DNA from 3 places in the Marinagarivorans sp. genome. Region 2 is predicted to be linked to each of the others. Evidence: predicted binding sites of a transcription regulator. Region 2 holds the regulator's gene; each other region holds the start of a gene.
The links. Region 2 encodes sigma-54, which starts transcription at its own class of promoters, with help from an activator protein. Its sites were predicted from a motif close to TGGCACANNNNTTGCNNT; they were not measured.

Region 1 (10,856 bases), on a different contig from region 2:
CTTCATCAATAACCCCTAAACACTGAACAAGAAATACCGCGAATAATGCAGTGTGTACAAGTCGGCCATTAACCCGTTAAGCTGGCAACACAATATCAAGATCCACCGTATCGGGTATAGCCCACTATAGTAATGCCTATAAAAACAGTAGGAGTATGTTAAATATGAAAATACTTGTGCCCATTAAACGCGTTGTGGATTACAACGTAAAGGTACGCCCAAACGCCGACGCTACTGGCGTAGATATCGCCAACGCTAAAATGTCCATAAACCCTTTTTGTGAAATCGCTGTTGAGGAAGCTGTACGTTTGAAAGAGCAAGGCATTGCCTCTGAAGTCATAGTGGTTTCAGCAGGGGACGCCAAATGCCACGAGCAACTCCGCGCGGCAATGGCTTTAGGGGCAGACAAAGCCATTCATATTGATGCGCCAAATACCCTCGAGCCGCTCGCCGTAGCCAAAGTGCTCAAGGCTATTATAGATCGCGAAGCGCCTCAGCTAGCCATACTTGGCAAGCAATCTATAGATGGCGACAATAACCAAACAGGACAAATGTTGGCAGCACTTTGGGGCACGGGCCAAGGTACTTTTGCCTCGGAAGTTAAAATTGAAGACGCAAGCATGCTGGTAACGCGGGAAATTGATGGCGGCCTGCAAACGGTTAAATTATCGCTGCCGGCTGTAGTGACCACAGACTTGCGCCTAAACGAACCGCGCTACGCCAAACTGCCCGACATTATGAAAGCCAAGAAAAAACCACTCGAGACAATCACTCTCGATGAGCTCGGTGTCGATAGCGCATTGCGCGTAACCACCCTAAAAACCGCAGCGCCAGCACAACGTCAAGCCGGCATTAAAGTCGCCAGCGTAGACGAACTTATCGATAATCTCAAAAATAAAGCGAAGGTGATCTAATGAAAACACTCATCATTGCGGAACACGACAACACAACCTTCAAAGCCGCCACGTTAAATACCCTTGCAGCCGCCAACGCCATTGGCCAGCCGATTGACATCTTAGTGGCTGGATTTAAGTGCAATGCTGTTGCTAACCAATTAAAAGATGTCGCAGGCATTACACAAGTACTTCTTGCCGATAGCGAAAACTACCAACACCAATTACCCGAAGAAATTGCGCCCTTAATTATCGCCAACGCCGCCGACTATGGCCATATTTTGGCTCCCGCCACAACTACCGGTAAAAACCTAATGCCGCGTGTTGCTGCGCTTCTTGATGTCCAATCAATTTCTGATATTCAAGCTGTTATCAGCGCAGACACTTTCGAACGACCTATTTATGCAGGCAATGTCATCGCAACAGTTCAAAGTAGTGATGGTATTAAAGTATTAACTGTTCGCACAACTTCGTTCGACCCCGTGGTGGAGACAGGCGGCACGGCTACTATTGTGCCACTGGGCGCACAACCGGCGAGCGGGCTTTCGAACTTTGTTAGTGAGACCTTGGCGAAATCCGACAGACCCGAGCTTACTGCAGCTAACGTGGTCGTTTCTGGCGGCAGAGGCTTAGCTAATGGCGAAAACTTTGAGCTACTTTACGCCCTTGCAGACAAACTCAATGGGGCTGTTGGTGCTTCTCGCGCTGCCGTTGATGCCGGTTTTGTGCCCAACGATATGCAAGTCGGGCAAACTGGTAAAATTGTCGCGCCAGACCTTTATATCGCTGTGGGCATCTCCGGTGCGATTCAACACTTGGCAGGCATGAAAGAGTCGAAAATCATTGTCGCCATCAATAAAGATGAAGACGCCCCTATCTTTCAAGTCGCCGACTACGGTTTGGTTGCCGATCTTTTCGATGCCGTACCGGAACTCACATCGAAACTGACATAGGCACTCATGTATTGCCGACCGCTTAAGCTGCGGCTGGCAATAAGAGAATTCCCTCTAGCGCCAACCAACACTTGGTCTGGCGCTATTTTAGGGTAGAATCGCCCTTCCTCACTCGGCCAGCGCGTGATTATGCTTAGCTTCTTTACCCCGCAACTTAAAATCCAAAAGAACCGTCAAGTTCTCCGTGAAACTGACGAACGCATGGCAAAATATAGCCGTCGCGGCCTGATGAGCAATTTCATCATCTTTTTATTGTGCATGGCCGTCGGCAAGTTTGTCGATATGGAGCCGGGCATCGCCATCGCGCTGTCTATTGGCCTCCTCATTACAACTATGCTGAGGGGCTACTTATTAATTCGCTTTGACGCCCTTTACCCGCGCGCACCCGGGCTATGGCGCACGCGCTACTTTTACGCCACATTGCTCGGCGCCGCTTGGTGGGGCCTTATCGTCGCAATAGAAACACTAACCGTTGGCATCGAAAACGAAGGACCGCTGCTCTGGTTATATACCATTGTATTTTTCTCAATGACAGCCAACGCATTCGCCCCGTACAAGCAATTTTTAACGGTCTACCAGCTGCTAGGACTTGTACCTGGGACATTTTGTTTGCTTTTCACTGGCGAGATGACCGGCGTTATTTATGCCGTCGTGGTGACATTCTTCATTTGGCTACTGCATCATCAATGTGAACAAACAGCCGACACTTATTGGGAACGCTTAGAATCAGGCGCTTCACTCGAACGTAAAACCGAATCACTCGAGGAAGAAAAGCGCGACACTCGTGCCACCGCGCAGCTGCATAGAGACTACATGCTACTCCTAAAAAAAGAGCTGGAAGAACTCCTAAACACTAAGCGCTCACGGCGCACAGAAGATAACACTACGCCAAATACTGCCCAAGACAACCCCGAACAAAACACCATCATTAGAACTGTAAACGCCAGACGCCCTCGACTGCATCAGCTTCACGCTAACGTGAGTGATTTTTATCAAATTCTGACAAAAGATATCGACTTCAACGCCTCCATATTTAACCCCAAGGCTCTATTGCAGTACATCATTACGCAGTACAGCCACGACGCCAGCCAAAAAAACATTGATATTGAACTCGTCTTTTCGCCGAACCTTCCGCACTTAGTACTTGGCGACACTCAGCGCCTCGGGCAAATAATCCAAAGTATGATGAACGCCATCGTCATCCAGCTGGATGAGGGCGCGTTATTTATCGATGTGGAATACATACAAGAAAGAGGGAAAGCCGGCGAGCTAAGCATTGCCGCCAACCACCAACCCAATAGCCAGCGCACACTTTTTAATGCGCAACAGGCCACTGGCATTCAGCTTAATTTAGAGCTCGCACTCGCGATAGGTCTAGCTGAAGCGCAAGAAGGCAGCCTTGATGTCACCTCTAATAATCAAGGGACACAACTACGCTACCGCTCTGCCTTCGCCGACAAAGCGAAGGAGACCATTCGAGAAAGCGTAATCCCGGCCCTTAAAGGCAAGCGTATTCTGCTTGTGCACGAAAACCCGCGCGTTTTAGATTCCAAACGACAAGAGCTCGGCCGGCTTGGACTAACAGTATCAACAGAAACACTGTTTAAACGCGGCTTATCTACCTTACGATCCGCCATCGGCAACAACACGCCTTTTTCCGCTATTGTCTTCCATAGCCATGCCGATCCCAAAGCAAGCGCCGACTTCAGCCGTGCTTTACTGGCCGAGAATGACTGCAAGCTTATCCCTCAAATTATAATGGGTTCCAAGAGCGCTCGACAACTCGAAGATTTTTCCGACATCATCGCCAGCCCCTATGTTCACTGGATAAACAAACCCGCCGTTATCGATGATTTTAAATTATGCTTTTGGGAGCTGTTTAATCAGGATGAACAGCGCGTATCTTTAGAGCAAGAATCCACGGCCATTATTGCTACAGAAATCCCAGAATCACTGATCGATCAACTGACGCAAGAAGGGCTGTCTTGCCAAGCTTTCTCCTCAATGAAACTTTTCCTTAGTGGCACAGAAAAAAACAACTTCCAGCATGTTGTCTTCATGGGTTCCGAGAATCGTGATAACAATGACTACAGCAAGCTCAGGGAATCCTGCCCCATTATTAACATTGTCGCTAGCGATAGCCCCGAGCAAGCTCAACAACATTTAGAGCACGGCGCAGACCACTTTGTATCAGAACAAACTATTAATACTCAGCTTGCCACACTGATAAAAGCGCTCACCTAATAATTGAACGCTTGACTTAACTCACCCCGTGCAATAACGTACTAGCACATGAGTACAGCAAAAGAACATCAAGCACTGCAAGCCAATCTTATTGAGCATCTCATCTCTGCACGGACTAACGCACAGATGTCAGAGATGCTCGAGGCCCTGCTCACCCCCGGTGAGCTGCAAAATATTGCAACCCGCTTAGAAATCGCACAACTACTAAGATCAGGTATGACGCAGCGTGATATCGCCAAACAACTCGGCGTTGGCATAGCCACCGTTACTCGAGGCTCTCGCGAGCTAAAAGCCGGAAAATTTAAGGTCCAGTCATGATTCAATCCCACGCCATCCCACGAAAACCTCATTACATCAGCGTTGAGGGTGTCGACGATTTTTTTACCCTTTTCAAGAAAATTGAAAAGCATTATTCAACCTGCTTTTTTCTTGAGTCACTCGGTGAAGATAGCCACATTTCGCGCTATTCAGTCATTGGCTTCGCGCCAAAAAAACTTATTTGGGCTCAAGGAAAAACACTGACAATCGAGAATAGTGACGGCACACAAGAACACCACGATAGTGATAACCCGTATTATCTGTTACGTGAATTAATCCCGCAAAATATCTTAGCGCGTAAATACTCAGGCGGGCTTACAGGCTACATTGGTTACGACGCCATGAATTACTTTGAGCCTTCACTTAGCGTTCAAGCTAGCGAACTCTTCGAAGCGTTTAAGTTTGGCTTGTATGAAGACGGCCTAACACTCGATAAAATGACGGGAGAAGTTTCCTATTTTTATTACACCGACAATCGCCTAGAAGAAATAAAACAACTTATTAATAGTCAGTACCCTGGTGATGGCGCACTAAAAATAACCCCACTGGGCGATACAATGACACGGCAAGATCACGCCGACGCCGTTGCAAAAGTCAAACACGACATCATCGAAGGAAAAATTTTTCAGTGTGAGGTAGGCTTTAAAACGCGTTTTGAAATTGCTGGCGATACCATCAACATCTACCAAGCACTGCGCGAATCTAACCCCTCGCCACAAATGTATTATTTAAAATTTGATGATCAAAAAGTGATTGGCGCAAGCCCAGAGCTGTTATTCCGTTTACGCCAAGGGGAAATGGAAACCTACCCTTTAGCGGGAACCACCAAGCGCGGCGCCAATGCAGACGAAGACCGAGAGCTGGCGAAAACGTTATTAAACGACCCCAAAGAAATCGCCGAACATAATATGTTAGTCGACTTACACCGTAACGATATCGGTCGCGTTGCAAAATTTGGCACCGTCAAAGTCCGCAATCTTATGGACATAAAACGCTTCAGCCACGTACAGCATATTTCGAGTGAGATTGTGGGCATTATGGCCGAACAGCACGACATGTTCTCCGCCCTTGCTAGCAACTTTCCTGCAGGTACGCTCACGGGGGCACCCAAAATTGAGGCCATGAAAATCATCGACACCCTAGAGAGCGAAGGTCGCGGCCCTTATGGCGGCGCTGTAGGCCACTTCGGCTTTAATGGCGACTGCACCTTTGCCATACCCATTCGAACTGTTTTTAGTAAGGGCGAGAAAGCTTACGTGCAAACGTGCGGTGGTAATGTCTACGATTCTAATGCGGCCGATGAATACCAAGAAATACAGCGGAAATTTGCCGGTACTAATAACGTATTAAAAATGTTTATGTCAGTAGACGAGGATAAATAATGAAAGTTTTGATTATTGATAACTTCGATTCGTTTACTTACAACCTCTACCAATACATTGGTGAGATTCTGAGCGAAGAACAACACAAAAACACGATTGAGCACTTTTCAATACAGGTAAAGCGCAACAATGAGCTCACCACTGAACAAATAAAAGCGTTCGCACCAGACCGTATTATTATTTCACCAGGGCCAGGTTCACCGGATGACCCGAAGTATTTTGGTATCTGCGCAGAAGTCATAAAAACACTCGGGCAAACCACGCCGTTACTAGGAGTGTGCTTGGGAATGCAAGGCATCGCCCATGTCTTTGGCGGGGATGTTATTAAAGCCCCACTGCCCATGCACGGAAAAACTAGCGCAATCACACACACTGAATCAGGTATATTTTTAAACACACCCAACTACATTGAAATAATGCGTTATCACTCCTTAATGGCAAAGCCCAATAGTTTACCGCCGTGTTTAAAGGTTACAGCCATTGTAGGTAAACACTCGCTAGAAGACTTAAACACCTGCCTAACAAGCGAAAACCCCGTAGAGATCATGGCAATTCAACATGACACCTACCCCATCTATGGCATTCAGTATCATCCTGAATCCTTTGCAACAGAGGGCGGGAAAGAACTAATCCGAAATTTTTTATTGCTCACCTAGTACATACGCGAGTCAGCATTAGGGACGAGGCAATAATAGTTTATCCAATTAGGCGAAGAGGGCCTGCAGGGAAGCAGGTTATTAGAATAACGCAGGGAGCAGTTATCGAAGCGACTTTCTTATCGAGGCGCTTAAAGCGTCGCATGCCGGGGCCTATATGGACATAGGTCATTAGGATAACGCATGGAGCAGTTATCGAGGCATGTAACGCCTTGAGCAACGAAGATAAGGAGGTCGAGATCAGGCATTAGTGGATGAAATATTGTCTCCTCGCCCCTTAACTCATCAATTCCGCCGACTCGCGCGCCTAAGTCCCGCTGGCTAAATCCGGCACACGTAAATCCATGTTATCCCAACCGCTTTTCACTTCAGATATCAGACGCCGTGTTTCAGTAACAGCTTCCAATAACTGACTTTGATCATCTGCCGTCACGCTTAACCGTTCAATCATATATTCATACAAAGACGCTAAGTTCTGAGCAACAGCGCCACCGAGCTCAAAGTCTAAACTTTGACGCAAGCCATTAATAATCGCCTTTAATTTAGCATTCAATATATCTCGATTTTCTTCATTGCCGGCGTGTATTGCCATAATTAATCCACTAGCGCGTTCGATAGCGCCATCCATAAGCAACGAAATAACTTGATGCGACGTCAGTTGCTCCGCTTGTTCCTGCATTACTAACGCAGCCTTAGTTTGTGCGACAGCCATAAAACATCTCCTGATGTATTGTTATCAACAGTGGCAAAAAATTGCCGTTTTTGTATTGTAGATAACCATAATGCGAGGAACATGCCACGTTCATTAAGCAGGCTGATTGAACACTTATAAGACAACTCGTTAGCGGATTGTAGCAAGCCGTGAAAAACACATATCCCGAGCAATTTCATCCGCTTGCACTTCACCTAGAAGTAAAGAAACCAACGTCAAAGCAAAATCCATGGCTGTGCCTGGCCCTTGGCCTGTCACAAGCTTATTACATATTGATACCGGCTCATTCATTGCGTGGACATTATACTGTTCGAGCACACCCCTAAAAGCGGGATGACCGGTGGCAGATACACCCGAGATGAAACCATTGGCGGCAAGCACAACTGCGGGGGCGGCACATATTGCCGCCAACCAACGCTGTGAAGCGATTTGATCCGCAATAATATCGCGCAGAGGGAGAGAGTCAGCCAGATGCTGTGCGCCAGGCATTCCGCCCGGTATAACAACCATATCCCAGACTTTATTTTGACAATATTCAATATGGCAATCCGCCTCAATCTCGACACCACGCGACGCTATCACCTTGCGATGAGTCATGACTGATGCAACCGACACATTAATTTCTGCACGCCGTAAAATATCAACAATAATAACAGCTTCCATTTCTTCACTGCCGTCGGCGATTGGAACAAGCACTTTTAACATACAATACCCTCATCACTTAAAACTGGGACTAGCTATGGAATGTCGAGCGCACTGCGGCGCCTGCTGTATTGAACCTTCGATTAATCGCGCATATTTTGGCATGCCTAACGGCAAACGTGCGGGTGAAATTTGCACGCATCTTGATTTAGAACACAACGGCTGCAAAATTTGGGGGACCATAGATTACCCCGACGTATGCAAAGGGTTTAAAGCAGAAATTGATATTTGCGGCGCATCGAGAGAGGAGGCCATTGAAAATATTCGAATATTGGAAATTTCAACAATGGCGGAACCGCCAGAGAAAATCTAACGCTCTAAAACGTCTTTGACAAATCGGATGCTTAACTTTTTTTGCATCTGCAAGCTGGCTGAATCTAACTGATCTAAAATGCCAAATAAATCCTTCATTCTTCGCGGCGCACGCTTAAGAATATAATTGGCAACATCTTTATTCATTTGCATGCCGCGAGCCTTAGCACGCATTTGCAAGGCTTTAGCCTTGTCTTCATCGCTCAGGCCTGCCACGCGATAAATAACACTACCCAACACCCTTGATGCCAAATCAGGTAACCCAAATGCGATGCTCGCCGGGTTCGCGTGTGAGGCCATCAACAAGCGATGACCATTATCCTTAAGGCGGTTATACAAATGAAAGAAGGCCAGCTCCCATTCTTTATTACCCGCAATTAGCTCAATATCATCAACACAAACCAGCGGTGATGACTCTAAATTTGCACAAACTTCAGCGGGGTTTAAATCTAGCGCATCACGCAGCGGTAAATACGCAATAGGCAGCTGGCTGTGATGCGAGCAAGCCTGCACAAGATGCGTTAAACCGCAGCCACTACGCCCCCAAACAACAAGGCTTAAATCGCCCCGCCCCACACAAAACTGCTGCAAAACTTGATTCACCAGATGATTTTCTGATGACACCCAATAATTAGCAAAGGTTGCGTCATCTTGCAGCTGAATACTTAAGCTCAGCTGCTGAGGAGGTTGTGATTTACCGCTTTTAGAGCGCATCGCGACACACCCCAAAAACAATAAACGAAGAAATAAGCATTGAAATTAACGCCCCAACCATTGAAATTGTGCAGGTCTATCTGGCGCGCCCAGCATCGATTGCGACAATAAATCTTCTGGGGGGTTTAATAAGCGTATTTTTCGATCCAGAGCCAACGCATCACTTAGCTGTTCCCAAGAAGCCGATAACAAAATATGCAGCACCAGCTGATCTTCCCGAACTGCAACTAAAGCCACTTGCCGTATTAACGGCTGCTTCAACAGGTAACTCAAAACTTCCTCATAATGCCGATAATTATCAACACCACTTAACACCATCACCTGTAGCTGCTCACCTTCATCCGTTGCACTTTGCACAGCATAGCGCTCAGCTAAAAACGCGACCAATGGGTCTACGCCTACAGAACCCAACTCACTATACACAAACGTACTGTAATCATAACTCCTGCGCTCGTCGGCATGATGAAACTGCCAAGTGGCAAACCACTCCTCGGAGCTTGTTTGGCTATATCTAGCACTGAGAACAGTATTAACGTCATAGCGTGACGATGCCGCAAGAATGGCTTCATCATCCTGAGTCCATAACTGCTCTGCCGACAAAAGTATTTGGTCATCCAAATCCCACAAGGGTAACAGCACGGGCAAACCGCGAGTATTCGCTCGCGCAACCAACGCTTTGACGAGCGGATGCTCAGGGTCGGTAATGATTTGGCGCCCGCCTTCAGGGGTATCTTCTATCGCCCAAATAAGTGCCTGCGGCCGATTCATGGGCCACACACCCCGCCCACTCTCTTTTAAAAGTTGGCGGACCTTACCGGGATCAAAATCAGCCTTTAAAAGAAGTGTGATCCCCTGCTCTAGCATTTTTTGATTTGGCTGAATATAGCGAAACTGCTGCACGTAACTCCCAGCATTCGCCTGCGCCTTCAATCCAAGCTCGGTTGCAGGGGCATCGAGGCTTCCCGAAACTTTAATAAGCACATTGGCCATCGCTTGCACCAACGCCGCTTTTCGGTCTGCGATGCTTTGGCTCGCAACCGGTACCTGCGCTGAAAAATACTCTGTACCCGCCCACGATGGCGCGGTAAGAATAAACATTAGTACACCCAAGATTAGTTGCCGCACTCGGTCGCACTCCGTATCTGTAGAAAGGGGCCGCGATTGTAACAAACCTCCGCTTCGGCATATAGCGGCAGTACACAGCTAATACGCCAACCTTATAACCCAGGGCATTGATAATTCATGCTAAAACGGTTTTTCAGCCGGTAAGGCGTGCGGGCCTCGGGCCATTGCTGGTAGAATGCCACGCTTTGCCCGCTGGGCCTCATTCGCAGTTATAGAACCGGAAAACATGAGCCAAGACAAAACACAACTTAGTTATAAAGATGCTGGTGTCGATATCGACGCTGGTGAAGCCCTCGTTGAACGTATTAAGTCGGTTGCTAAGCGCACTCGACGCCCCGAAGTCCTTGCGGGACTTGGCGGTTTTGGCGCTCTTTTCGAACTTCCCACTGGCTATAAAGAGCCCGTACTGGTATCCGGCACCGATGGCGTAGGCACAAAGCTTCGCCTAGCCATGCAATTAAACAAACACGACACCATAGGGATTGACCTTGTCGCTATGTGCGTTAACGATTTGATTGTCGGTGGCGCCGAGCCGCTATTCTTTTTAGATTACTATGCGACTGGCAAACTCAATGTCGATATGGCGGCCAGCGTTGTTAGCGGCATAGGAACCGGTTGTGAATTATCAGGCTGTGCGCTGACCGGCGGTGAAACCGCGGAAATGCCAGGCATGTACGAAGGCGACGATTACGACCTTGCCGGATTTTGTGTAGGCATTGTCGAAAAATCAGAAATTTTAGACGGCAGCAAAGTAAAAGCCGGCGATACCTTAATAGGCATTGCCGCGAGCGGCCCCCACTCAAACGGTTACTCTCTCATTCGCAAGATTCTAGAGGTAGCAAACG
Region 2 (10,856 bases):
GTTTGATGCCGTGACGCTCAAGCATTTTCGCGCCGATACACAAAGCACCTCCGACGAAGATTACATGCTTATTACTGCCCCTAAACTGACACTATATGGCGAACCAAACCCTTGGTTTGTCACCGCCAAGCAAGGGAAAATTATGGCCCACGGCGAAAAATTAACGCTATGGGATGACGTAGAAGTCTGGCAAACCGATAACAATGATACGACAATCACCACAAAGCTCAGCACCGAAAGTATCGATATATTCCCTCACCAAAAACGCATCAGTACTGATGCTCACGTTCACATCGAAAGCGCTAACGGCACCATTAATGCCGACGGACTCGAAGTTGATATGATTTCACAACGCATCAAGTTACTAGCCAACGTGCGAGGACAACATGAACCTATTCAGTAGAATTGTCGCAGCAGCTTTGCTATGCACCTGCGCCAACGCCATCGCACTGCAAAGTGATCGCAGCCAACCGATCACCATCGACGCCGATAGCGCAGAACGTGATGAGATAGCCGGCACCACAACCTACTCCGGAAAAGTAGAAATGGCGCAAGGCTCCATGCGCATCAACGCCGACGAAATTGTTATCTATAACACCAAAGACAAAGTCACGAAAATAATTGCAAAAGGTAAGCCTGCGGCCTATCAACAACAGCCCAGCGATAAAGCCGGCAAAGTCGTTGCTAAAGCCAACATCCTCGAATACCGCATCGATCAAGAAACGCTGCGTTTACTCGAAGGTGCATCACTTCAACAAGAAGGCACCAGCTTGTCCGGCACAACAATTGAGTACGATGTGCGAAAATCCGTTGTTAAAGCCGACAGCAACAACAAAGAGAGTGGCCGCGTACGCATGGTAATTCCTCCTAAGGCATTGCGCAGCGAAGTACCCGACAGCCCCTCAAAAGAAGAAGGCTCTCCAGATGACACATTCAGCACAGAGCCTGCACAAGTCGATAGTAATATAGACGTACCAACAACGCCCGAAGATCAAACCGCAGTAACAGGAATTGACAATGGCCACTCTTGAGGCAAAAAACCTCGCCAAAAGCTACGGTGCGCGGAAAATTGTTTTAGACGTATCCATGAGTGTAAACACCCATCAAATTGTGGGATTACTCGGGCCTAATGGCGCCGGTAAAACAACATGCTTTTACATGATTGCCGGTATAGTCCGCGCTGACCATGGGCAAGTTTTTATCGATGGGAAAGATGTCAGTCGTAAACCCATGCACGAACGCGCAAGACTCGGGCTGGGCTACCTCCCCCAAGAGGCCTCTGTCTTCAGGAAGTTAACCGTTACAGAGAACCTGCTGGCCATCTTAGAAACCCGCAAAGACCTCAAACGCAAAGACCGCATTAGCGAAGCCAATAAGCTTTTACAAGAATTTCATATCGAGCACATCAAAGATAGTCTGGGCATGGCCTTATCCGGCGGTGAGCGCCGCCGGGTTGAAATTGCCCGCTCCTTAGCAGCTGATCCCAAATTCATCCTGCTTGATGAACCTTTCGCCGGCGTAGACCCCATTTCAGTTTCCGACATTAAACAGATTGTGTCGCACCTCCGTGATCGCGGTATAGGCGTGCTGATTACCGACCACAATGTGCGCGAAACCCTGGATATTTGCGAACAGGCCTACATTGTGGGCGAAGGCCACATTATTGCTTCAGGGTCGCCAAACACCGTATTAGAAAACGAGAAAGTTAAAGAAGTCTACCTTGGGCAAGACTTCAAGCTCTAACTTACGATCTATTAGACGATTTGAGCGCTAGCACGCAACCGTTAGATTTTTTAGATATGGCCTGAAGTTTGCTTTTACTGGTCATTGCAGTACATCGCTGGGATGACTACAATCACATTAAGACGCTCTCAATGTGTGCAGCGCAAAAAACTTGATGGATTTACTCTTCGATGAAGCAATCTTTGCAACTCAAACTCGGCACTCAGCTGACCATGACGCCTCAGCTGCAACAGGCGATACGTCTATTGCAACTTTCGACACTCGATCTGCAAAACGAAATTCAAGAAGCCCTTGAAAACAACCCGATGTTGGAAGTCACAGAAGACAGTGGCGCCAGTGAGGGAAGTAAAGGGGTCGATGGCGAGCAGGCAAGTAATGCCCAGTCAGAATTACCCGCAGACGTTGAAACTCCCATAAAAGCCGCTGAAGTAAGCCCCGAGAACACCAACGAGGCCAACGAGGCAACAGCCAGCGATGACTGGAGCGAAAACATCCCTACCGACTTAGCCGTAGATACCAGCTGGGATGACCTCTACCAAAGTGGCCCCAGTGGTAGCGGGTTATCCCGTCCCGAAAATGAAGATTTCGACTACGACTCGCGCAATGCCAGCGCCGAAACCCTACAAGATCACTTAATGTGGCAACTTAATCTCACCCCCATGAGCGATACCGATCGTGAAATCGCCACGGCGGTTATTGATGCCGTAGAGCCTTCAGGCATGTTAAGCCAAACGATGGACGATATTTTTGAAGGTATGCAAAAAATATTTCCGGATCTAGAGGAAGACGAAGTCGCCGCCGTGCTTCGCCGCGTTCAACAGTTCGACCCGCCGGGCGTTGCCAGCCGAAATATCAGCGAGTGCCTGTATTTACAATTGCTGCAGTTGCCTGAATCGACGCCTGGTTTTGCTACGGCTAAAGCTTTAGTCGCCGACTACCTTCCGCTACTCGGCAGTCGCGACTTCAAACAATTAATGCGCAAGCTCAAGGTCAAAGAACCCGAGCTTCAATCCGCCATTGCGCTGATTCAAAGCCTAAACCCAAAGCCCGGCGACTTCATCAACGACTCCAGTACAGAATATGTTGTACCGGATGTGTTTGTCAGCAAAGTTAAGAATCGCTGGCAAGTTCAGCTTAACCCCGACATTGCACCCAAATTAAAAATTAATTCGGATTACGCATCCTTAGTAAAACGTGCCGACAGCAGCACTGACAACACCTATTTAAAAGATAACTTGCAAGAAGCTCGCTGGTTTCTAAAAAGCCTACAAAGCCGTAATGAGACACTCTTAAAAGTTGCGACGTGCATTGTCGAACGTCAGCAAGGGTTTCTGGAACATGGCGCTGAAGGCATGAAGCCCATGGTTTTACACGATGTCGCTGAAATGGTAGAAATGCACGAATCCACTATTTCTCGCGTCACCACCCAAAAATACATGCACACCCCACAGGGTATTTTTGAGCTGAAATACTTTTTCTCAAGCCATGTAGCAACAGAATCTGGTGGTGAATGCTCTTCCACGGCTATTCGCGCCATCATCAAAAAATTGATTGCCGCGGAAAACACAAGAAAACCCCTTAGCGACTCTAAAATTACAGAATTACTGGCCGATCAAGGCATCATGGTTGCTCGCCGGACGATTGCAAAATACCGCGAGTCATTACAAATTCCACCCTCGAATGAGCGCAAGCAACTAGTATAATAGTTGGCTTTTAATACGATAAGGCTGAGTTACCTATGCCACTAGAAAAAATGCTATCGGCTAACCGCGTATTATGCGGCACCGAATGCACCAGTAAGAAGCGCGCACTTGAAACGCTGGCCGATTTAATCACCAGTAGCGTACCTTCACTAAACGCCAATGATTTATTTCAGCAATTGATAACCCGAGAAAGACTCGGCTCAACAGGTATTGGTGAAGGTATTGCCATCCCTCACTGCCGATTTGCAACAGGGGGCGTTTCCGTTTGCGCAGTAATGACACTGCAAAACCCTATTGATTTTGATTCAATAGACAACACACCTGTCGACTTAATATTTGCAATGCTCGTTCCTGAAGATGCTGACAATGATCATTTACAAAATTTAGCCGCATTAGCAGAGGCACTACAAGGCAAAGGTTACGCTGAAGCCTTACGTAAAGCAGACAGCAACAATGCACTTTTCACAGCTGCGCTTGTGCCATTTAAAGAAAGTTAAGGCCAAAAGAAAACCCGTTGCAATACGACGTTTGCAATATAACGGTCGTAATAAAACCCTACACTGCAGACTCACAATACAATAATTCAGAACTGCAGTATCAACATTCATTTTTAGCGTCTTTACATTAGGAGATTACCATGCAATTTGTTGTTGTTAGCGGGCGTTCGGGCTCAGGCAAATCAACAGCGCTGCAGTTACTCGAAGACTGCGGCTACACCTGCATTGATAATCTCCCCGTCAGCTTACTTCCCGCACTGATCACGCAAATGAAAAACGCCGATAGCGGAAAATTACTTTTAGCTGTTGGGATTGATGCCCGCAATATTGGCGGAGACTTAAGCCGATACCCCAGTATTATCGAAGCCTGCCAACTCGAAGCCTCACAGTTCACAACCATATTTTTAGACGCCAGTAATACAATTTTACTCAAACGCTTTAGCGAAACACGCCGTAAACACCCATTATCCAATGACAAAACCGGCTTACAGCAAGCGATTAATAGTGAACGCGCCATTTTAGAGCCCGTTGCTGCATTAGCCGATATCACACTCGATACCAGCACCCTAACCCTGCACGAACTACGCAGCGTTATTCGCAAGAAAGTGGTCGGCGAAGATAGCAAAAGTGCCGCCCTGAGCTTTGAATCGTTTGGCTTTAAGTACGGCATGCCCGTAGACGCCGACTTTGTTTTTGATGTGCGCTGCCTACCGAACCCCTTTTGGAAACCCGAGCTGCGCGGTTTCACCGGGCTAGATGAACCCGTACAAACGTTCCTTGCCGAGCAACCTGAAGTCATGGCGATGGCCGACGACATTGCAGCCTTTTTATCCAAGTGGCTACCCTCCTTCCAGGCCAATAACCGCAGCTACCTCACTGTGGCCATCGGCTGTACAGGCGGTATGCACCGCTCTGTTTTTTTGACTGAGCACCTCACCAATGTGTTTAAAAACACCTATGGTAATGTACAGGTTCGCCACCGCCAACTAACCGGGCAAGCCCAACCCATTGCGCACTTGGTGGCCAAATAATGAGCGAACAAACAACAACTATCTGTAATAAATTAGGCCTGCACGCAAGGGCCGCCAGCAAACTCGCCAATACAGCCAATCAATTTGGCAGCAAAGTCACCGTCAGCTGTAACGGCAAAGCCATTGACGCCAAAAGCATTATGTCGCTAATGTTATTAGCCGCCTGCAAAGGCACAGAGATTACTGTAGCGGCTGATGGCAATGATGCCGACACAGCCGTAAACTCGGTTGTAGCACTAATTAACAACCGTTTTGACGAGGATGAATAACCCAAAAAAGCATTTAAGAAACGAGGATTAAAAAGAGCGTCGCCAATAAAGGCATCGCCTGCCAGTCTACTTTTGCGTAGCCATGCCGTGACCATCGAGCTGTAGTCAATGCCTAAGAGCAATAGCCATTCAAGTACCGAAAAACATTTCGGCCATATTCACAACCTACTCCAAAGCGGCACGCTAAAGCAGGTTAAGCACTCCCTGCGCGTGCTAACACCCGTTCAGCTAGCGCGCGTTATCGAATCTTCACCACCCCATACCCGTAGCGTGATATGGGAATTAATTGGTAAAACCGCACAAACAGAACTCATAGAAGAGCTCCCCGAAGATATTCAGGCGTTTTACCTCGCCCAGATGAATACCGAGGACTTGGTCGAGCTCACAGAAAGTCTTGAAACCGATGATATTGTCGACATCCTTCAAAACCTGCCGGATCAAATCACCCAGCAAGTTTTAGAAGCCATGAGTGATCAAGATCGCGATCGTGTAACAGCCGTTTTGGCCTACCCCGAGAATACTGCTGGCGGCCTAACCAACACCGACACCATCACCGTGCGCCCCAAGTTTACGCTCGATGTAGTTTTACGCTACCTGCGCCGGCACGATGAGTTACCGCCTTCAACAGATAGCCTAATTGTCGTTAACAAAAAAGATATGTACCTCGGGTTATTACCGCTGGCAACGCTACTGACCAAGCCTGGCGACACCACCGTACGCGAAGTCATGGTTACAGACGCCAACCCGATTTCTGCCGACCTCGATGAAAGCGATGTCGCTAAGCTGTTTGAACAAAACGATTGGGTCTCCGCGCCCGTAGTCGACGAGCAAGGCAAACTTATTGGCCGTATCACCATCGATGATGTGGTCGACGTAATCCGTGAAACGGCTGATCACTCATTTATGGGGGCAGCCGGCCTAGATGAAGAAGAAGACACCTTTGCAACCACAGCAAGAACAACACCGCGGCGCGCCCTGTGGCTAGGCATAAACCTGCTTACCGCCTTATTAGCGTCCAGCGTCATTAACTTATTTCAAGGCACCATTGATAAAGTCGTAGCCCTCGCCGTACTTATGCCGATTGTCGCGAGCATGGGTGGTGTCGCGGGCTCACAAACCCTCACGGTTGTTATTCGCGGGATGGCCCTAGGCCACATTAGCCGCAACAATTTAGGGTGGCTAATCAGCCGAGAAGTCCGCGTGGGTATTATCAACGGCCTGTTATGGGCACTGGTTATGGCCGCAATTGCAGGATTATGGTTTGGGGATTGGCGAATCTCGTTTATTATTGCCGCCGCAATGATCATCAACCTGATTACTGCCGCCGTAGCTGGCGCACTATTGCCCATCGGCTTAAAGGCCATGCGCATCGACCCCGCCCTTGCCGGCGGCGTTACATTAACGACCATTACCGATGTCGTTGGCTTTTTCGCCTTTTTAGGCCTAGCCACTTACTTTTACGCGTGATTAGCGCACCTCTTTTCAACACTAGCACCAAAAATAGGTTTGAGTTATGCAAGATAAACCCAAGCACGATACTGATTATGATGACGATATAGTCAGTAAAACGGCCATTAAAAAAGAATGTCTTGCGCTACAAGACCTTGGTGAAGCACTCACCGAACTAAAAGATGATTTACTCACGCGCATACCGCTCGAAGAAACACTTTACGATGCGATTGTCGAAACACGTAACATTCGCAAAAACGGCGCCAAAAAACGCCACATGCAATTTATTGGCAAACTAATGCGTGCCGCAGACCACGAAGCGATTCAAGCCGCTTATCAAGAAATAGAAGATGAGCAGCAAGGCGACGCGCGACGCTTACACATTGTTGAAGGCTGGCGCGACCGCCTACTCGACAGCAACGATGCAAATGCACTATCTGATTTTTATACAGAATTCCCCTTTGCCGACCGCCAACAAATTCGGCAATTTTGCAAAAATGCGCAAACAGATAAATTAAATAACAAGCCACCAACCAATGCGCGTAAGTTGTTTAAGTTGTTGCGAGAGACACTGAGGCAAACGCATTAGGACATAGGTCAGTAGGGTAACGCATCGGGGCTGGAGCCCCTTTTTAGACATTGCTTCCGTATAGGGATATACGTTATTAGGCTAATGCAGGAGGCAAGTATTATTGGATAAAGTATTTTTTCCTCGGCCCTTATTCGCTGTTGACCTGTCTGCTGCCCCCCCCTGCAGTACTTAAAGAACCGCCTAATACGGGTCTAACGCCAAATCAAAATAACGGTTGGCGTTGTGAAAGCAGACATCGGCAATTAAGCCACTCAGAAGCGGCCAATCATTGGGGGCTTCGCCAGCGGTAACCCAACCGCCTACCATCTCACACAAAATACGACGAAAATATTCGTGCCGGGTATAGGATAAAAAGCTGCGGCTGTCCGTCAGCATACCTACAAAATGGCTAAGCATGCCTAGTTGCGATAATTGGATTAACTGCCGTTGCATGCCGTCTTTTTGATCGTTAAACCACCAGCCTGAGCCAAACTGCACTTTACTCGCAATATTGGCCCCCTGAAAATTACCCGCCATTGTAGCCAGCACTTCGTTATCACTAGGATTAATACAATATAAAATGGTTTTGGGAAGTTCATCAGTTTTTTCCATCGCATTCAGTAAACCGGCAAGCGGCGCAGCAATAGGATGGTCCCCCATGGAATCAAAACCACTATTAGGCCCAACATTGCTTAAAGCTCGTGAATTATTATCTCGCTGCGCCCCCATATGCAACTGCAAAACCCAACCGCGCATTGCATACTGCTGACCTAAAAATACATTAACAGCTGTAAAAAACTGTGCTACTTCTAATTCGGTTAACGACTTTTCATTTAATCGTTTCGTTAAAATAGCATCTAATATTTGCTCGCTAACGGGCTCCGAAAAACGCATTATTTCAATACCGTGATCAGCAATCGTGCAACCGTGTTCCGCAAAATAATCCAACCGACTAGACAGTGCATCCAAGAGCTGATGAAATCGCATAATGGGCGAATTAACAACCTCGCCTAAACGCGCAATGTATTCCATAAAGCCGTCTAATTCTATTTTATAGGCACGATCAGGGCGAAAACTCGGCAGTACTTTTACACCAAAAGGGTTTTGCGAAATATGCTTGTGATGCTGCAGGCTGTGTATGGGGTCATCTGTTGTGCCCACCATTTTCACCCGCATCTTTGTCATAATACCTTGCGCTGAAAAATCCGGCTGCTTAAGCATCTCCTGCGTATCAGCCCAAACCTTACCTGCTGTAAACGGCCCAAAAACGGTATCTGTAATTCCAAAAGGCCTGCGTAACTCTAAATGCGCCCAGGTATACAACGGGTTGCCCAGGCATTGCGGCACAACCGCCGCCCAAGCATCATATTTTTCTCGTTCACTCGCCGCCCCAGTAATCAAGCGCTCTTGTACACCTGCCGCCCTAAGTGCACGCCATTTATAGTGATCGCCTTCCAACCAAATTTGAGCAATGTTGTCATAGCGACGATCTTCAGCAATTTCACTCGGTGGCAAGTGGCAATGATAATCAATAATGGGCAAAGCAACTGCTACATCATGATAAAGGCGACGCGACACGTCGTTCGTCAATAAAAAATTTTCACCAAAAAAAGTTGTCATATCACTCAAGCCAAAACATAAAAAGCAGCGTACACCATGGCGCTGCTTTAGGGATTAATTGTGAAAGTCCACTAATCAATATCAGTGGTAAAAAATAGCCTGCACATCTTCCCTTAATAATTTTATTGAGCGATCAATGCCCTCGATAAAATTAGGGAAGGCGATAAGTTCAAATTTAGCCAGCGCCGAATGCTGAACAAATGCTGCAACGCCTGCACAAGTATTTGCCGCTAACGCCAAAGGTATTAACTCAGATGCCAGAGGGTCGTCGATGATATAACTTGGCTGCGCTTGGCTGTCTTGTAAATATACAATCCAAGCCCCCAATCCAAGCGCCGTAATTTTAGGGAAATTACCTGCCTGCAAATTAATGCACGCCCCCTGCAGCCAACGCTGAGGAATCTTCTGCGAACCATCCATGGCAATTTGCCGAGTTTGATGCTGTAAACTAGCATTCGAAAAACGCTGCAATAAAGTACTTGCATACGCATCAAGATCAGCCCCATCAGGCATATGGAGTGTAGGCGCAGCCTCTTCCAGCATATAAGTTTTGATCAGCTTAACAAGTGCTTCGTCGGCCATACACTCTGCAACCGTTTTATAACCTGCCAAACAACCCAGATAGGCGATTAATGAATGACTGCCATTTAACATCCGTAGTTTCATTTCTTCCCACGGAGCGACATCCTTAACAAAGGCCGCACCTACCTTTGAAAAGTCTGGTCGTCCTTTGGTAAAGTTATCTTCAATAACCCATTGCGAAAAACTTTCGCAAGCAATGGGGGCGCTATCCCGCGGAACAGGCCAAGAAGCTTTAGCTTGCCCTAACAATGAATTTACAGTCGATACAGTTTCTTGAGTGGTGGCAGGAACTATTCGATCAACCATTGTTGAAGGGAAAGCTACATTGGCCGCTATCCAACCTGCAAGGAGCTGATCTTGCAGCGCCGCCAATTGGAGTACTGCACTGCGCGTCGAATGTCCGTTATGAGGCATATTGTCACAGCTCATTACCGTAAACGGAATTTGGTTGTTGTCATAACAGTAACGCAATCCAGCGACCAAAATACCTATCGCCGTTTTGGGTGTTTTGGGTTTGGCGATATCGTGTTTAACCTCTGCGCTATCTAATTTCAACTGTTGCTGGGATGCATCAAAGAAATAACCCTTTTCAGTAACGGTTAAACTCACAATATTAATAGCAGGATCTTTTAAGCGCTCCAACAAGCAGCTAACGTGGCCCGGCCCCGCATAAAGTACTTCACGTACACAGCTGACTTGCCGCAATATTATAGAATTGTCGGCGGCATACTCTGCCACAGTATATTGTTGTTGCTGGTCATTTAACTCATCTACAATCTGTGAGTTTGAGCGGATATTGGCAGCGCATATCCCGTAAGCCTCTTCTGTTGTATTTAAAAGTTTTTCTACATACACAGCCATGTGTGCGCGCACAAAGGCACCGAGCCCTATATGTACAATGCCCACAGGCAAATCAGCGGCCACGTATTGCGTAGGGGTTAAACTCAACCCTCTCTCTATGTTAATTGACATAATTTGCCTTCATTAAAAATTGCACAATAATTATCACCAATGCCACAAAGTGCCATCCTCTAAACGGTTAACCGGCAAGCATTTTCGCTGGTATGGATATTTGGCCGCGAGCTTTTCGTCGATATCGACGCCGTGCCCTGGCGTTTCTCCCGGCGTAAAATAGCCATCGTTAAACGCATAAGCATGAGAGAAGACTTCCTCTGTCACCTCTGCGTGCGCCATATGCTCTTGAATACCAAAATTGGGCACCCAATAATCGAAATGCAATGCAGCCCCCATACACACGGGCGATAAATCGGTAGCGCCATGACAACCCGTTTTAACATGGTAAAGCGAGGCTAAATCGGCAATACGGCGCAAATGTGTAATGCCGCCAGCGTGTACAACCGTAGAGCGAATATAATCAATTAATTGATTCT
Region 3 (10,856 bases), on a different contig from region 2:
ATCTCGTTGAATGCAGTGCCTGCTACTGCAAAAGGTCAAAATCTAGCCACGACCACTCGTCGGAAACCCTACTCTTCAAGGTGTCGGCATAAAGCTTTCGGCCGCACAGACGTGATGCTCACGCAGAGTTTATAATATTTTCTTAGGTGCAATAACGGCTTGATTGTGCGTGATGGAAAAGACTACGCATGGTACCTACACATGCGTAGTTAAGTTAATCACCTTACTAACGACTCACTCCCCCCCCTTTTAATAATCAAGATGCCATTGCATGCCCATTGCCCGGCTCCAAGTCGCCGTCTCGATACGCAATGGCTGGTCAAAAATATAAAGCGTTAATACAAGCTGCTCGACTTCATTACCAATATTAAGGTTGGATTCAAACACTCGGTCTTGCAGCCGTGCCTTTAATAAACAATCGTTACTGTCTGCATTGCCTTGCTCGTCCACTCGGCATATTGATAATGCACTGGCTTTTGTATGAACTTGGCTGTCGTTAATGCTAAAAACTAAAATTTCACTACTCACAAAATCAAAATCCGCCGCCGCCTGAAGTTGCGCCGTTTGCGTGATAAGGACTTCTGCAGTGGCAATACTACTTGATGCACTACTTGATGAGGTGCTTGATACACTGCTCGATGAGCTACTTACCGCTATTACGCTATTAACAGCCTCTTGTTCAGCATTTACAGTATTGCCGCCAGTCGAGCCGCCGCCACTACCGCAGGCAACCAACAAATTAACCAAGACTATCGCTATGATAAGTTTCATAATTAAAGCTCCCAAGAATTATTGATGATTGAAGTGCTGTCTGCTTCGTTTGCCTGATACCACGTTGCGGCCTCGGCACCTTCGCTTTTAACGAAAGAAACAAAGTTGGGATAAGCGCGTGTAATGTCTACCCGCTCTTTGGGGTGTGCCCAAAGTACAGGGACTTGTAGCGCCCAAGGAATGGCATTCGCCGATACAAACAAGCCGCTCCCTGCCAACGAATCATCATCAGCTAAACCAAAGAAGTCGGTATTAAAGCGTACACTGGGTGGCTTATTTTTAAGGTGAATTTCCAACGCTCTGCCTGGTGGTGTGGCAAAACTAGGGCCGTGATAAAAACCTGGGGTCGCAAAGACAAAGGGGTTTAATATTTCAGTCGGCGCTATTAAGGCGTCTATCGGTACAGCCAAAGTCACCGTCGCGCGAAACGTAACTTCTCGAGTTCCTTCAAAATTAGAACAGTCAATTTCGGTTCGGTAATACTGGCAACTGCCGTCAATAAGCTCTTCTTTTAAATCGTCAAAAAAAACGATCACAGCATCGCTATCAAGGTTGTTTTGCTCAACCGGGTTACGCAGTGTGTCAAACCCGTTGACGTACAATACGGCTCGCGTTTCATCAATTTCTGAGCGTTTTATGCCATCTAACTGAACAGCGAAACCGTTATGGTAACTGGCGCCCAAGGCCAGCACTTTACCTTCTATGTCGTATCGAATAACTTGCTGCTGTGCGTTGCGATAAACATGTGTACGCATGGCGATAACAACATCATTCATGTCGTAATCACCCAGCTCTGGCCAATTATCTTCAAAGGCTAAAGTGGCAAAACTTGCCGTACTCGGAAAGCTCTGCACAGAAACACCGCTATCCAGAACCTGCACCAACTGATCCTCGACCTCGCCATCGGCAACACCGCCATTCACACCAATGCCCTGCTGGCTCGAATAACGAATTCGCGTCCAGGTTTCTCCGGCTTTGGCTTGCTCCGGTATCGAAAGCACCACTAAATTAACGCCCTCGGTCACCGCTTGGTCGGCAACCACCTGCTCGTTACTATCAAATTCACCACTGTTATCCCAATCGGCCCAAGCGTTAACAATACCTTCGCCTTTAACATCTAGCGTTAGAATGGCGTCGGCTCCCACTTCGAATTCAGTAACAAACTCTACGCCGTCATTCTCCCCGCTCCATACATTACCCAGCTGGAAACCTTCTTTTTGTTCATGCCGCGCACCATTGTTTTCCAAGTTACTGCCATAACTGGTCGGTGCACTGCCAAAGTCAATCGTCGCCACATCCGATACAATCGAAGCTGCGGCACAGCGTGCACCATCGTTATTGGATGATGACGGTCCATAGGCAAAAAATTCTGCCGAAGGATTCACGTCACCAACATCAATACGAAAAATATTGCCATCACTATTGCGGCTTATATAAAAATTGTTGTCGCCATCAAAATACGCCGCGCCAAAGGTCCCGCTTTCGCCTACATTACCTAAGTTTTCTGAAGTACCCATTTCGGGATTGGTTTTATGTAAAAATCCATTACGGTCAACACTGTAAAGCTGATGATCCTCTGGGTGAAAAGCAAAATCAAAGATCGACAATTTTAACCCCGAGCCGTTAATCACTTGAGTGGCCACAAGATAATCTGAGGATTCGGGATCTAAGCTGATTTTATATAAACCGATTGAATTATTCGGGTGATAAAGATAATAAGTATTCGCCTGCAACGAAATATCGCCAACATAAAAATTGGTGTTTGGAAAACCCACAACCGCTAATGGCTCTACCTGAAAACCGCTATCGATACGAACAGGGGCTTGGAATTCGTTACTGTAACCATAAATGAAATAATCATGCGGATTAAAGCCAGTCGCATTGAGCTTACCTTGAGTACCCATTGAATCTTCAAGTAGCTCATAGGAGCCCGTCGCCAAGTTAACACCGAAAACTTTTGCGACATTGTCTTGAATTAAAAAAGCACGACTAGGGCATTCCGAAAAAGGAAGAGAAGCCTGCGCCAAGGAAGAACCCGAAAAAAGTAACGTATTTATAAATAGTGCATTGATGGAAGATTTCATATCGTACCCCTGTAAACATCTACAAGGGTGATTGCACAAGTCAGGCCAAAACATAAGCCATTGATTTAACTAGCTTTTTCCAAAAAATCACTGTTTGCATTTCGAGATAATCGCAAAATGCAACGCAATTGGCCAGCCCAACAAGTCACCTCCCAACCCATGTCATTAACATAGCGGCAACCGATAATTTTTCAGGACTCGCTTGAACCGATCCATGGGCGCTCCCGGCGCGAGAGGGTCCTGAAAAATCACCGCCTTCCGCTTAATTCGGCTTACTAACACGCTATTTCATTTAGCGACGAGCTTATGGGCCTCTTCCACCACAATGGCATGACGCCTTGCCAGCGCTAAGCTTGCATCAGCCCGGCCAGAAAGCGCATCGTAGTAACCCCCACCAATGACTGTTGCGACAGGGATATTTCGACGCGCGCACTTTTCTAATACCAGCCGGTCTCTTTCACGAATGCCCTCTAGGGTAATATTCAACAAGCCCAACGGGTCGTGTTCATAAACATCCACGCCGGCATCATAGAAAATAAAATCCGGTTGAAACTGCTGCAGGACCGCGTCTAAATGGTTCTCTAGCGTTTCGAGATAAACTGCGTCGCCTGTGTTGGGCGCCAAGCCAATATCTAAATCACTAGAGGCTTTGCGCACGGGAAAGTTTTTTTCGCAGTGTAACGAGAAGGTAAATATTGCAGCATCATCCGCCAATATTGCCGCCGTGCCATCGCCTTGGTGCACATCGCAATCCACAATTAATACACGCCGCACCTTCCCCTGTGCGATCAATGCTTTTGCGGCAACAGCCAAATCATTAAAAATACAAAAGCCTGAGGCAAAATCGAAGTGCGCATGGTGCGTTCCGCCCGCCAAATGGCAAGCCATGCCGCGATCCAACGCCAGCAATGCAGTCAAAAATGTGCCATTGGGCGATATTAACGTGCGCGCTACCAGCGGCTGACTCCACGGCAAACCCATACGCCGCAGCTCGGCAGGGGCTTGTGTTCCCGTGATGAAACGTTCGATGTACTCTTGGCAATGCCCTAGCGCTAACAGCTCTGGCCTAGCTCGCCCGGGGCGGTAAACGTTGCTAGCAGCGGCAATCCCCTCTGCCTGTAAATAAGCTTGTAACAATGCAAATTTATCCATTGGAAAGCGGTGGCCGGCCGGGAATGGATAGCTGTAGCAAGGGTGCGTTACCAAAGGAAGCATGCATTAGTCCGTATAAATACTCAGTTTGCCATAGTTGGCTCGTAATTCAGCGGCTACCGCGTTGCTATTTAGACACTCCCACCCTTTTCAGGTAAAATCCGCGCCGTAAATTGGACACTCTTAGGAAAACATGAGGAGTAAGTCGGATTGCTGAATACACTTCGTGTGAAATGTCGGCGTTCAACTAAACTGCATGGCTTACTCATTGCATATTCCCGATACTCGTTCCACGATTGATAGCGTTACTGGATTCGTTATTAGTGCCTCGGCCAACAGTTTTGCTGCAAAAATGCACAAAGCGTTAGCGCGAGCAACCCATTACAAGAGAGGATTACTCCGTGTTAGAAGCATACCGTGCACACGTTGCCGAGCGCGCCGCTCAAGGCATTCCACCCAAGCCATTAACGCCCGAGCAGGCCGCAGATCTCGTTGAGTTACTGAAAGCGCCCCCCGCCGGAGAAGAAGCAACACTGGTGGATCTCATAAGCACTCGCGTACCACCCGGTGTTGACGAAGCCGCTTATGTTAAAGCCAGCTTCCTGTCTGCACTTATTAAGGGCGAAACCTCTTCGCCGCTGATTACCAAAGCGCTAGCCGTTGAGCTGCTGGGTAATATGCACGGTGGTTACAACATCGAAACGCTGGTGAATTTACTCGATTGCCCGGATCTTTCTTCGTTGGCCGCTAAAGAACTCAAACACACCTTGTTAATGTTTGATGCCTTCCACGATGTAGAAGAAAAAGCCAAAGCCGGCAATGCATTAGCCAAAGATGTGATTCAAAGCTGGGCTGATGCCGAATGGTTCACCAACCGCGATGAAGTGGCACAAAGCATTAAAGTTGCGGTGTTTAAAGTGACCGGCGAAACCAATACCGATGACCTTTCACCAGCACCCGATGCCTGGAGCCGCCCAGACATCCCCCTTCACGCTTTGGCCATGTACAAAATGGCGCGCGAAGGTTTAACGCCTGACGAAGCTGGCGTAACAGGCCCTATGGCACAAGTTAAAGCCGTTCAGGATCAAGGTATTCCCGTTGCCTTTGTGGGCGATGTTGTGGGTACTGGCTCTTCACGTAAATCAGCCACTAACTCTGTTTTATGGTTCTTCGGCGACGACATGCCCGGCGTACCCAACAAGCGCGGCGGCGGCATTTGCATTGGCGGTAAAGTTGCTCCTATCTTCTACAACACCATGGAAGATGCTGGCGCCTTAGTATTTGAAGCTCCGGTTGAAAAAATCGGCATGGGCGATGTGATTGAAATTCGTCCCTACGACGGCAAAATTTTAAACGAAAGCGGTGAAGTGCTCAGCGAATTCGAATTGAAATCTGACGTATTGTTAGATGAAGTTCGCGCTGGCGGCCGAATCAACCTAATTATTGGTCGTGGTTTAACTGCAAAAGCCCGTGAATCTCTTGGCTTGCCCACATCAACCCTATTCCGCGTACCGGCATCACCGGTAGATACGGGCAAGGGCTTTACCCTCGCACAAAAAATGGTGGGCCGCGCTTGTGGTTTACCCGAAGGCCAAGGCATTCGCCCAGGTACTTACTGCGAACCGTTAATGACGACTGTTGGCTCGCAAGATACCACCGGCCCCATGACACGTGACGAGCTAAAAGACCTTGCATGCCTCGGTTTCTCGGCCGACCTTACCATGCAGTCGTTTTGCCACACAGCCGCTTACCCTAAGCCTGTTGATATCACCACACAACACACCCTGCCCGATTTCATAATGACCCGCGGCGGTGTTTCTTTACGCCCCGGCGACGGCATTATTCACAGCTGGCTTAACCGCATGTTGCTACCCGATACCGTAGGTACCGGTGGCGATTCTCACACCCGCTTCCCAATGGGTATCTCCTTCCCTGCCGGTTCTGGTTTAGTCGCGTTTGCTGCCGCTACCGGTGTTATGCCGTTAGATATGCCGGAATCTGTATTGGTACGCTTTAAAGGCGAAATGCAGCCGGGCATTACACTGCGCGATTTGGTGCATGCCATTCCGCTGTACGCCATCAAGCAAGGCTTACTCACCGTAGAGAAAAAAGGCAAGAAGAACATTTTCTCGGGCCGCATTCTCGAAATTGAAGGCTTAAAAGACTTAACCGTAGAACAAGCCTTCGAGCTTTCTGATGCTTCAGCAGAGCGCTCGGCTGCTGGCTGTACCATCAAGCAATCTGTCGATAAAATTTCTGAATACTTACGCTCAAACATTACGTTACTGCGTTGGATGGTTGGCGAAGGTTATGGCGATGCCCGTACCCTTGAGCGCCGCGCCGCGAAAATGGAAGAATGGCTGGCCAACCCAGAGCTTCTAGAAGGCGATGCCGATGCCGACTATTCAGCAGTCATTGAAATTGATTTAGCCGAAGTCACCGAACCTGTGGTGTGCTGCCCTAACGACCCAGACGATGCTCGCCTGTTGTCTGAAGTGGCTGGCGCCGAAGTAGATGAAGTGTTTATTGGCTCGTGTATGACCAACATCGGTCACTTCCGCGCTGCCGGTAAGTTATTCGAATCCACCAAAGGTCCACTAAAATCACGCTTCTGGATTTCGCCCCCCACCAAGATGGATGCCCACACCTTAATGGAAGAAGGCTACTACAACATCTTTGGTGCCAAAGGCGCGCGCATGGAAATGCCGGGTTGTTCGCTGTGTATGGGTAACCAAGCCCGCGTTGAAGATGGCGCAACCGTGCTATCAACATCGACACGCAACTTCCCCAACCGCTTAGGTAATGGGGCTAACGTTTACCTAACCTCAGCCGAACTTGCAGCCATTGGGGGTATTTTGGGGCGCCTACCAACGCCAGCTGAGTACATGGAGTACGCCAGCAAAATTGACAGCATGAGCGATGAGATTTTCAAATACATGAATTTTGATCAGATCAAAAGCTTCCAAGACGGTGCCGAAGAAGGCAAACGCATAGCCGCTACAGAAATTGTAGAAGTTCGCGTTTAGGAACATCGCTACGTAAAAAAGCCCGCAATTGCGGGCTTTTTTTTTGGCTCTTAATTCGGCTCAGTCAATCACTGCTTGCGAGCTTTGGGCGCCAAGCAGCTGAACATTCAAGCTGTTAAGCAAAGCATCAAACTGGGCATCCTCAAAGGCCTTTAACTGCACCAACTGAACAGGGTTTAACACCGCCGCACTATCGCTATAGTAAGCCGCTCGGTAAGTACTTAAAGCCTCTTTCACTTTAGCCGTATCAACGGTTTCGCCCTCGCCCGCTAAAGCCAACTGCTGCTCAAATTTTTGCTGATATTGCAGCTTGGATAACAGCAGCTGCCCCCTTTGCTCACTTGCCAGCTGATTCTCTGCCGACAAGCTCTGGCCAAACTGCTCTAGCTGATACTGCTCAAAGCCTGAATCATTTAAAAGCTCGTATTTTTGATAGGCTTGCTCACCCAGCAAATTGCGCACTTGTGCATCTATGCCCGCAAGCAGGCTTTGCTGCTCATCAATAACAGCTTGCAGCTCTTCTGGCTGAGTGAAGTATCCTTGAACCGGCGCATTTAACACACTTTCACGCTCGAGCATTAAACGGCTCAGCTGGGTGGTATCTTGCTTACCCAATGAAATCACTTGAAAAAGGTAGGCGTACTTCTGTTGAATGTCTTGCTCTAGGCGCAAGGAAACTAGCGTTTCAACGCCCTTATCATTACTTTGCGCATACGCCATGTAGGCACTGCATATTTGCTGTAAGGTTTGATCCGCTAGCGGAAGCGTTGCCTGTGGGCAGCTTGCCGCCGAGGAAGCTTGCGCCGATTGCTCGGCAACCCATGCATCCAAACGCGTTTCAACATTGGATAATTGATGTGTTAATGCGCTGCTCTTACGGTATTCTCTTAACAGCATCACAGTAACCAGCAACGTGATTACAGCCAATAATGCCGCTAGCCATGGCCAAAGCCATGCCCCTCCTAAAAGCTTTTTATTCATCAATCATTGCCTTGATCACGCCCATTAATTCACCCTCACACAGCACTTCATTCCTAGAATGCCTGCTAGCTACCCCATTAACTTACCCTGATTCCCAAGCACCTTGTAAAGCTATACCTTCTAATGCGCCCATAATAGCTTAGCTCAAGCCCTCACACCGCGATCCAAACCACACAGTTATGGTACAGAATGGCAAAAGTATGCGCCACAAAGTTGCAACTCGCCAAAACGCATCAAATAGTCGCGCATATTCTAACCAAGCACCAAAGCAGTAATACAAACTGAACGAAACCAATAAAGCATCCAACATCAGCTCACCGAAAAAGCACAAAAACCGTTGAGCTAGCACCGCATTGGAACATTTCATTTTAAGCTTTCGATCACGTTTAAATGAACAACACAATTCAGCTCCCCGAATCAGTGCATCAAGATTTTCAATTAAAACAGATAAGCCGACTTCAACTTAGAACACAACTTACTGATTAGAAAGGTAAAATTAAATTTAAAAAGAAAAAAATCATCCTTGGCAAGCTCCTTGCGATAGCGTAAATAAGTTTTCGAATGATTACCGCCAATATCCATTAGGAGTTATCCATGCACAAAAAAACACCCTTTAACCGTGTCTTTAAGGTGCTTGCCGCCGGCGCGTTGAGCGTATTTGCAACCGTCGCAGCAACAACATCTTTTGCTGATCTTAAATTAGAAAAAGACGAATTAAAATTTGGCTTTATTAAATTAACCGATATGGCGCCGTTGGCCATTGCTTACGAAAAAGGCTTTTTTGAAGACGAAGGGCTTTTTGTAACCCTAGAAGCCCAAGCAAACTGGAAAGTATTGCTAGACCGTACCATTGATGGTGAATTAGATGGCGCCCATATGTTAGCGGGCCAACCACTGGGCGCGACGATTGGTTTTGGCACCCAAGCGCATGTTGTAACCGCCTTTAGCATGGACCTTAATGGTAATGGCATTACCGTTTCAAATAGCGTGTGGAAGGAAATGAAGAAACACATTCCGCACAAAGATGGTAAACCCGTACACCCTATTAAAGCCGACGCCTTAAAACCCGTCATCGATGATTACAAAAAGAATGGCAAGCAATTCAAAATGGGCATGGTATTCCCCGTATCAACCCACAACTATGAGCTGCGCTACTGGCTAGCCGCTGGCGGTATTCACCCAGGTTATTATGCCCCGCATCAAGGCGACTCCTCGGGTACTGTTGCGGCCGACGCACTGTTATCAGTAACCCCGCCACCGCAAATGCCTGCCACCTTAGAAGCTGGAACAATTCACGGGTATTGCGTAGGCGAGCCCTGGAACCAACAAGCCGTATTTAAAGGTATTGGCGTTCCAGTAATCACCGATTATGAAATTTGGAAAAATAATCCAGAAAAAGTATTTGGCGTCTCAAACGAATGGGCCGAAAAATACCCTAATACCCACCTAGCCGTAGTTAAAGCACTTATTCGTGCCGCCAAATGGTTAGACGAAAACAACAACGCCAACCGTGCGGAAGCGGTAAAAATATTATCAAAATCTGAATATGTCGGTGCTGATTACGAAGTTATTGCCAACTCAATGACTGGTACTTTTGAATACGAAAAAGGTGACAAACGTGAAGTGCCTGATTTCAACGTATTTTTCCGTTACCACGCCAACTTCCCTTTCTATTCAGATGCGATCTGGTACTTAACGCAGATGCGTCGCTGGGGTCAAATTAGCGACACCAAACCGGACTCTTGGTACTTTGATATTGCCAAAAAAGTCTACAAACCAGAAATTTATAAGCAAGCCGCTGAACTTCTGTTGAAAGAAGGCAAAATTGCTAAAAGCGATGTACCTTGGGAAAGTGATGGATTCAAAGGACCGCAGAGCGAATTCATTGACGGGATAACGTATAACGGCAAACAACCCAACGCTTACCTATCGAACTTCCCTATTGGCTTAAAAACCAACGAAACGATTAAAGGCAGCGCAGTAATCAGTACTAAAAAGTAAATTATCGGATCAGTACCTGCACATGGATGTGCCCACTTTTACGATTATCGTTACTATTATTTAAAAAAATAAGGGCGTCAAAAAAAATACCGCGCCCACTCACCTCAAAACAGATAACAGGTCGTTTGTTATGCTAAACAAAATCACAAACTTTTTTAACTTAACCGGGCTTACTTGGTTTGTGCCGATTGCCCGTATGGCTGCAGGCGAAAGTCCTAAAGAACAATTTAAACAGCTTTGGCTTATTATGGGCATTCCCATTGTGGCCTTTGCTTTATTTCTTGCACTCTGGGGGCAGATGGCAAGTAGTGTAGAAACAAGCCTCGGTAAAATTCCAGGCCCTGCCGCTGTTTACGAAGAAGCAAAAGGACTTTGGGCCGAACATAAAGAAGTGCGCGAAAAAGAATCTGCTTTTTATGAGCGCCAAGAAAAACGTAATGAAAAGAAATTGGAACAAGATCCAAATGCTGAAGTTAAGTGGCGCACCTACACCGGCAAATCAACCTATGTGGATCAAATATACACCAGCCTAAAAACAGTCTTCATGGGTTTTTTAATTGCGACAATTATTGCTGTACCCTTAGGTATATTTTGCGGCCTAAGCCCCATAGTCAGCTCAGCATTTAACCCCATAATTCAAATATTTAAGCCAGTATCGCCACTGGCATGGCTACCCATCGTAACCATGATCGTGAGTGCAACCTATGTCACCAGTGATGATTCTTGGTTTGAAAAATCTTTTTTAACATCTGCCATCACCGTAACACTTTGCTCGCTTTGGCCAACACTTATCAATACCGCTGTAGGTGTATCATCCATTGACAAAGATTTAATGAATGTG

Region 1: AC3A8L_RS04275 (flagellar export chaperone FliS) is a predicted target of sigma-54. The motif match lies at 7,228-7,245, and genes of this name have one in related genera.
Region 3: AC3A8L_RS12870 (LruC domain-containing protein) is a predicted target of sigma-54. The motif match lies at 2,898-2,915, and genes of this name have one in related genera.

Annotation. Positions count from the first base shown of each region.
Region 1 is NZ_CEXWTU010000020.1:18,592-29,447, forward strand. Features, by position in the region: gene AC3A8L_RS04245 (electron transfer flavoprotein subunit beta/FixA family protein) at 165-914, shown strand; gene AC3A8L_RS04250 (electron transfer flavoprotein subunit alpha/FixB family protein) at 914-1,846, shown strand; gene AC3A8L_RS04255 (ATP-binding protein) at 1,976-4,090, shown strand; gene AC3A8L_RS04260 (Trp family transcriptional regulator) at 4,139-4,408, shown strand; gene AC3A8L_RS04265 (anthranilate synthase component I family protein) at 4,405-5,790, shown strand; gene AC3A8L_RS04270 (anthranilate synthase component II) at 5,790-6,446, shown strand; gene AC3A8L_RS04275 (flagellar export chaperone FliS) at 6,754-7,158, opposite strand; gene AC3A8L_RS04280 (DJ-1 family glyoxalase III) at 7,288-7,863, opposite strand; gene AC3A8L_RS04285 (YkgJ family cysteine cluster protein) at 7,898-8,173, shown strand; gene hda (DnaA regulatory inactivator Hda) at 8,170-8,886, opposite strand; gene AC3A8L_RS04295 (DUF2066 domain-containing protein) at 8,932-9,984, opposite strand; gene purM (phosphoribosylformylglycinamidine cyclo-ligase) at 10,238-10,856, shown strand, end outside.
Region 2 is NZ_CEXWTU010000005.1:10,249-21,104, forward strand. Features, by position in the region: gene lptC (LPS export ABC transporter periplasmic protein LptC) at 1-403, shown strand, start outside; gene lptA (lipopolysaccharide transport periplasmic protein LptA) at 387-1,031, shown strand; gene lptB (LPS export ABC transporter ATP-binding protein) at 1,018-1,743, shown strand; gene AC3A8L_RS01295 (RNA polymerase factor sigma-54) at 1,914-3,446, shown strand; gene AC3A8L_RS01300 (PTS sugar transporter subunit IIA) at 3,482-3,943, shown strand; gene rapZ (RNase adapter RapZ) at 4,084-4,974, shown strand; gene AC3A8L_RS01310 (HPr family phosphocarrier protein) at 4,974-5,243, shown strand; gene mgtE (magnesium transporter) at 5,352-6,710, shown strand; gene yjgA (ribosome biogenesis factor YjgA) at 6,757-7,281, shown strand; gene uxaC (glucuronate isomerase) at 7,465-8,883, opposite strand; gene AC3A8L_RS01330 (mannitol dehydrogenase family protein) at 8,965-10,437, opposite strand; gene manD (D-mannonate dehydratase ManD) at 10,471-10,856, opposite strand, start outside.
Region 3 is NZ_CEXWTU010000117.1:1,763-12,618, forward strand. Features, by position in the region: gene AC3A8L_RS12865 (hypothetical protein) at 250-771, opposite strand; gene AC3A8L_RS12870 (LruC domain-containing protein) at 774-2,855, opposite strand; gene AC3A8L_RS12875 (histone deacetylase family protein) at 3,144-4,070, opposite strand; gene acnB (bifunctional aconitate hydratase 2/2-methylisocitrate dehydratase) at 4,409-7,033, shown strand; gene AC3A8L_RS12885 (hypothetical protein) at 7,094-8,014, opposite strand; gene AC3A8L_RS12890 (CmpA/NrtA family ABC transporter substrate-binding protein) at 8,609-10,015, shown strand; gene AC3A8L_RS12895 (ABC transporter permease) at 10,146-10,856, shown strand, end outside.